DNA from 2 places in the Lottiidibacillus patelloidae genome. Region 1 is predicted to be linked to the other one. Evidence: riboswitches for the same ligand, from Rfam matches in the RefSeq annotation. Region 1 holds a riboswitch; the other holds the start of a gene.
What was found. Region 1 has a riboswitch for S-adenosylmethionine ahead of CIB95_RS09405 (methionine ABC transporter ATP-binding protein). Riboswitches for the same ligand answer to the same signal wherever they lie in the genome.

Region 1 (3,477 bases):
AGGTTTTCATACAACAATTACGACCTCTAGTTAATCCTTATACAGTTGAAGGACGTCATGCAGATCTTATTTACGGATATATGAAACTACACACATTCTTTACTTGTCGTTTCTAAGAGTGAGTTGAAATAAAAAAAACACCTATCAAGTTGTAATCAGATTTGATAGGTGTTTCTGATATAAATAAGCGTAATTAATCATAGAGGACTTAGACTTCGCTTTAGAAATAATCTTTATAAAGATATGCAGTTACTATTAATGCGATTACATTGTAAAATAAGGAACTATAAAATACAACGCTTGGACTGAACTCTTTTTTTTCCCTATCCACTTTCAGTCCTGTCGTAGACTGTGTGTTATATCTAACAGAATCTGAGAGTACACCACCAGATGAAGTTAAGAACCATATTGCGACTGAAATACCTATACCCGTGATTAGTGCATAGTCCCAATAGCTCACTCCCAACGATTTAGTTATTCCATAATTAATAAATATGATGATACTAATGGTAATAGCCGACCATATTGCATTTTTCATATACATCGCTCCTATTCTAAGTCTCTATTAGTTATTTATTGTAAATTTTATAGTTTGTTATATTTTACCATAAAATACAAGACTAAGCTTCTATCTTATTTTGCAATCCTACTTTCTTTTTTATCGCTAACACATTTTTATACGTCACTGTCCGCCAAAGCCATTCTAACGGTCCATATTGATAACGTGCTAACCACCATTTACTAATGAAAATTTGCATGATAAATATAACTACCGTTAACAACAAGCCAACTTTATTCGTGACAGAACCATACAATCCGAAGCCATAGCTGTAAAACAATAATGTGCAAATAACAGACTGAAGAATATAATTACTTAATGATAACCGTCCAATGTATCGTAATGGCGCTAATACCTTAAGTCCTATTTTTGCTTCAACGAGTAAGACAATTGACGTTGCATAACCAATCGCCATAAGTGGTCCGCCAACACCGTCTTGGTACATGGAAGCGATAAGATTGTCTGTAAAATATGGCAGCACTTTAAGTGGTATCCCGATCGCTAATGTAATAATAGCAATCTTTTTTAATTTCTCCTTATGCTCGCTTGCTTGATGAAAGAGCTTTTCCTTTGCAAAATAAGCGCCTAATAAAAACATTGGTAGCAATGATATGACAACGAAAACCATACCAAAACCGCCGTGTACATAAAGATAATCTGAAATTCTTTGCATTGTAATTTCAACATAAGAACCACTTTGATACACATTTTCAATATCATTTGCTGATGTCGGTTTTTCAGTAAGAGAACCTGTTCCAGACATAAGTAATAACAAGCCAATCGCCAAGTATGGAATAGCAATCATAGCAATGGAATGAATTAACAGTGACTTCCCTCTAGCACTTAAAAATAAAATTAAAATAATTGCCGTAATAGCGTATGTAATTAAAATATCTCCATGCCAAATTAAGATTGCATGAATTAGTCCAAGTACTAGTAAAAAAGTAAACCTTCTCAACAAAAACGGTAATGGACGAAGCTCTTTTTCTTTTAATCTTTCATAAAAGAAAATAGTCCCGAACCCGAATAAAAAGGAAAAAAGCGTGTAAAAATTTGCCTGAGCAACAATGTCGATAAAAATAACGACTGCCTTATCCCAGAATGTTTCTGCTGCTTTTTGTTGGTCAATATATAAAAATGGTAAAAAGAAAGCTGGCATATTCACTAAAAAAATGCCGAATAACGCAAACCCCCTGACGATATCTATCGCATCGATTCGCTCTTTTGCTATGCTTGGCTTTATCAAATAAATCACACATCCTGTCATATATTTGTATCTAAATTGTATTCGCAAAAAAAATTATAATTCCTGCATAAAAACAGTTGTCACTTCGTAAAAATAGTTGTATTATTTATCTCATGCTTGAAAAAAAGAGCTAGAAATTACTTCGAAAAAAGTTTTTAAAAAAATGCTTGACGCTTTTTTTACAACCATGCTATAGTTACTTTCATAGTTCACTAACTTTATTGAGCTAAAGTATTAATTCACTAAAATAACAATTAAATAGATTGAACTCTTATCATGAGAGGTGGAGGGACTGGGCCCGATGAAACCCGGCAACCGTCAACGATTTTTGTTGAAATGGTGCCAATTCCTACAAAGCTTTTTGCTTTGGCAGATGAGAGAAAGGACCCTACATATAACCCTTTCTGCTTGTTTGCGGAAAGGGTTTTTTATTGTTTCCTTAGGGCCTTAAGTCGCACCATCATATTTACAATCCTGACTAAACCTATAAAATTACTAAAAAAGAAAGAAGGGATTAAAAAATTGATCAAATTAAACGCTGTTGAAAAAGTATTTCGCAGAAAAAAACGCCCAGCTGTAACAGCTGTTTCAAACATTAACTTAACGATCGAAAAAGGAGAAATATTTGGCATCATTGGTTATAGTGGCGCCGGGAAAAGCACCTTGTTGCGGATGATCAATCAATTAGAAAAACCGACAAGTGGAACTGTCACTGTAGGCAATGTAGACTTTACTACTCTTCGAGGGAAACAATTACGACAAGCAAGACAAAAAATTGGAATGATTTTTCAGCACTTCAACCTACTTTGGTCAAGAACTGCTGCTGAAAACATTTCCTTACCACTCGAAGTTGCCAATGTACCAAAGGCTGAACGCGATGCAAAAGTAGCCGAACTGATTAAACTAGTCGGACTTGAAGGTAGAGAAGATGCTTATCCAGCTCAACTAAGCGGAGGTCAAAAGCAACGTGTTGGCATTGCAAGAGCATTAGCAAACAACCCTAGTATCCTATTATGTGACGAAGCAACATCGGCATTAGACCCGAAAACAACGGACTCCATTTTGCAGTTGTTACTTGATATTAATAAGCGACTTGGCTTAACAATTGTCCTCATTACACATGAGTTTGATGTCATTCGCAAAATATGTAAAAAGGTAGCTGTTATGGAAAATGGAAGCATCGTAGAACAAGGTAACGTCCAACAAATCTTCCATCAGCCACGTCATCAAGCTACTAAAAGCTTTGTTAAAGGAACTGAACTGGAGGTTATTAGCAAATGATTAGCAACATCATTCCACATGTAAAGTGGGAAAAAGTAATTGATGCAACCATTGAAACACTTTACATGACAGCAGTTTCTGTTCTTGCAACATTTATCTTCGGCGTCATATTAGGGTTATTGCTCTTCTTAACATCGAAGGGAAATTTATTGGAGAATGCTTCGATTCACCGAATCATTGCTTCATTCGTTAATATTTTTCGATCAATACCATTTATCATTTTAATTATATTGCTAATTCCACTCACAAAGATTTTAGTAGGAACAATGCTGGGGGCAAATGCTGCATTACCTGCTTTAATTATCGGAGCCGCACCATTTTACGCTCGCATGGTCGAACTTGCTCTACGTGAAATTGACAAAGGAGTAATTGAAGCTTCACTAGCAATGGG
Region 2 (3,477 bases), on a different contig from region 1:
ATATAGTTTTTCTGTATAGAGTAAAGAAAACTGTCCAATTATCGTACCTTGGTGATGACAGAGGCGTAGTTGTTATGCCATATAAAACTAAAAAAGCAAGAGCCTCAGCCCTTGCTTCTTTCAATTATTTATTTGCTTGTGCTTTTAAGTCTTCGACTTTGTCTGTACGCTCCCATGGAAGGTCAACGTCAGTTCTTCCGAAGTGTCCATAAGCAGCTGTTTGCTTGTAGATCGGACGACGTAAGTCTAACATTTTAATAATTCCAGCTGGACGTAGGTCGAAGTTGCTGCGTACTAGTTCAACTAATACTTCTTCAGAAACTGTTCCAGTTCCGAAAGTATCGATTGAGATTGATACCGGATGTGCTACACCAATTGCATAAGCAAGTTGCACTTCACACTTATCTGCTAAACCAGCAGCTACGATGTTTTTCGCAACGTAACGTGCAGCATATGCAGCAGAACGGTCAACTTTCGTAGCATCTTTACCAGAGAATGCTCCACCACCGTGGCGTGCATATCCTCCGTAAGTATCAACGATAATTTTACGACCAGTTAAACCAGCATCTCCTTGTGGTCCACCGATTACAAAGCGACCAGTTGGGTTAATAAAGAACTTTGTCTTTTCATCAATGTATTCATGCGGTACAACAGGATCAATGACATGTGTACGTAAGTCTTGCTTAATTTGCTCAAGCGTAATTTCTGGATGATGCTGCGTTGAGATAACGATTGCATCAATACGCACGGGCTTGCCATTTTCATCATATTCTACAGTAACTTGAGTTTTACCATCCGGACGTAAGTAATTTACTGTTTCATCCTTACGTACTTCTGATAAACGACGAGATAATTTATGTGCTAATGAAATTGGAAGTGGCATTAATTCCGGTGTTTCATTACAAGCAAAACCGAACATTAATCCTTGATCTCCAGCTCCGATTGACTCGATTGCTTCATCTGACATACCATCACGGTCTTCAAGGGCAACGTCTACACCTTGTGCGATATCAGGAGATTGCTCATCGATAGAAGTTAATACTGCACAAGTATCAGCATCAAAGCCATACTTCGCACGTGTATAACCAATTTCCCTTACTGTTTCACGAACAATTTTCGGGATATCTACATAAGTAGTAGTTGTTATTTCACCTGCTACTAATACTAAACCTGTTGTTACGCTAGTTTCTGCCGCTACGCGAGCATTTGGATCATGTGTTAAAATTGCATCTAAAATTCCATCTGAAATTTGGTCACAAATTTTATCTGGATGACCTTCTGTAACACTTTCTGATGTAAATAGACGACGACTAATGTTAGCCATTAAAATTCCTCCTTTAAATAGTTTCTTCTATTTGATACGGAACTCAATCCCCAATTTTAAAAGAGTGACACATAAGAAAAAGCTTAAACCATTATGTAAAGCCTTTCGTGAACTCATAAAAAAATCCTTTCCCTATTATAGAGGAAAAGGTAATTCTTTCAGCCTTTCACCTCTTATCGATCAAGACAATAGTCTTGCAACAGGTTAGCACCTTTTCACCAGTAATTCTGCGGTGTCGGTTGCTGGGCTTCGTTGGGCCTGTCCCTCCGCCAGCTCGGGATAAGAAGAGTATCCGTTCGCGACATATCATATCGCATTATGTCAAACAGTGTCAATAACTTCGCTTAAACTCTTCTATATACATTTTCGGCATTCATTTCAATTGCTATACATGAAAACCGAGACTAATACTAGCATGCCCTAAAAATTGACTTTCTTCCTATAATTAAATGGTTTATAATAAAGGCTATTTCATTAAAAAATCCATTTTTTTCTTAAAAAGTCACATTATCGGTTAAATAGTATAGACTATATTTATAAATATGTTATACTATTTATTGAAAGTCACATACTAATAAATTTAATTAATAAATACTTATAAAAAAGGATGGTTCTAAAATGAGTGCGACTAAAAGTGCAGACGCTTTAAACAATCTTTTAAGCAATTCTAATATTCTTTCTAATCTTTCCGTTCCACAGTTAATTGAAAAAGCCTTGCTTCGTAATGAAGGAACATTAACATCTACTGGTGCACTACGAGTAGAAACAGGCAAGTACACTGGTCGTTCTCCTAAGGATAAATTTATTGTTGAAGAGAAGTCAGTAAAAGATAAAATTGATTGGGGCCCAATTAACCAACCAATCTCTGAAGAAGTGTTTAATAACTTATACACAAAAGTTTTAAATTACTTAGGTGATCAAAAAGAACTTTTCGTCTTCAAAGGTTTTGCAGGTGCAGATCAATCGTACCGCTTACCGCTACAAGTTATCAATGAATATGCTTGGCATAATCTTTTTGCACACCAACTATTTATTCGTCCGACAGAGAACGAATTAAAAACACACGATTCACAGTTCACAGTAATCTCTGCGCCAAACTTTAAAGCAGACCCAGAAGTTGATGGGACGAATTCTGAAACATTCATTATTGTTTCTTTTGAAAAGAAAGTTATTTTAATCGGTGGAACAGAGTATGCTGGGGAAATTAAGAAGTCTATTTTCTCAATTATGAACTACTTATTACCTGAAAACGATATTTTATCAATGCACTGTTCCGCAAACATCGGTGAAGAAGGTGATGTTGCATTATTCTTCGGTTTATCAGGAACTGGAAAAACAACATTATCAGCTGATCCATATCGCCGTTTAATTGGTGATGACGAGCATGGTTGGTCAAACAATGGTGTATTTAACATTGAGGGTGGCTGCTATGCAAAGTGTGTAAATTTATCTGAACAGAAAGAACCGCAAATTTGGAATGCGATCCGTTTTGGCGCTGTTTTAGAAAACGTTATGGTAAATGAAGAAAACAGTGTTGCAGATTACGATGATGTTTCATTAACAGAAAATACGCGTGCAGCATATCCAATCGACTCTATTGATAATATTGTCATGCCAAGTATTGCTGGTCATCCAAATACAATTATTTTTTTAACTGCTGATGCATTTGGAGTACTGCCTCCAATCAGTAAGTTAACGAAAGAGCAAGCGATGTATCATTTCTTATCTGGATACACTAGTAAGCTTGCAGGAACAGAGCGTGGAGTTACTTCACCAGAAGCAACATTCTCAACATGCTTTGGTTCGCCTTTCTTACCACTTCCAGCTGCTCGCTATGCTGAGATGTTAGGTGAGAAAATTGATCAATATAATGCAAAAGTATTCTTAGTAAACACTGGCTGGTCTGGTGGAGAATATGGTGTAGGTAAGCGTATGGAATTAGCTTATACACGTGCTATGGTGCAAGCTGCCCTTGAGGGTGAATTAAATGCCGTTGAAATGGTTACTGATGACATTTTCGGCTTACGCATCCCAGCACATTGTCCTGGTGTTCCTGATGATGTTTTAATTCCAAAGAAAACTTGGGCTGATGAAGCGGCATATGAAGTTAAAGCAAAAGAGCTTGCTTCTAAGTTTAAGGAAAACTTTAAAAA

Region 2: another riboswitch for S-adenosylmethionine. It lies ahead of metK (methionine adenosyltransferase); the one in region 1 lies ahead of CIB95_RS09405 (methionine ABC transporter ATP-binding protein).

The regions. Positions count from the first base shown of each region.
Region 1 covers NZ_NPIA01000004.1:180,301-183,777, reverse strand. The annotation lists gene CIB95_RS09420 (phospholipase) at 1-116, shown strand, start outside; gene CIB95_RS16200 (hypothetical protein) at 221-544, opposite strand; gene CIB95_RS09410 (DUF418 domain-containing protein) at 621-1,805, opposite strand; SAM riboswitch class I at 2,074-2,185, shown strand; partial or broken gene CIB95_RS09405 (methionine ABC transporter ATP-binding protein) at 2,328-3,056, shown strand; gene CIB95_RS09400 (methionine ABC transporter permease) at 3,083-3,477, shown strand, end outside.
Region 2 covers NZ_NPIA01000008.1:78,179-81,655, forward strand. The annotation lists gene metK (methionine adenosyltransferase) at 125-1,324, opposite strand; SAM riboswitch class I at 1,495-1,610, opposite strand; gene pckA (phosphoenolpyruvate carboxykinase (ATP)) at 1,943-3,477, shown strand, end outside.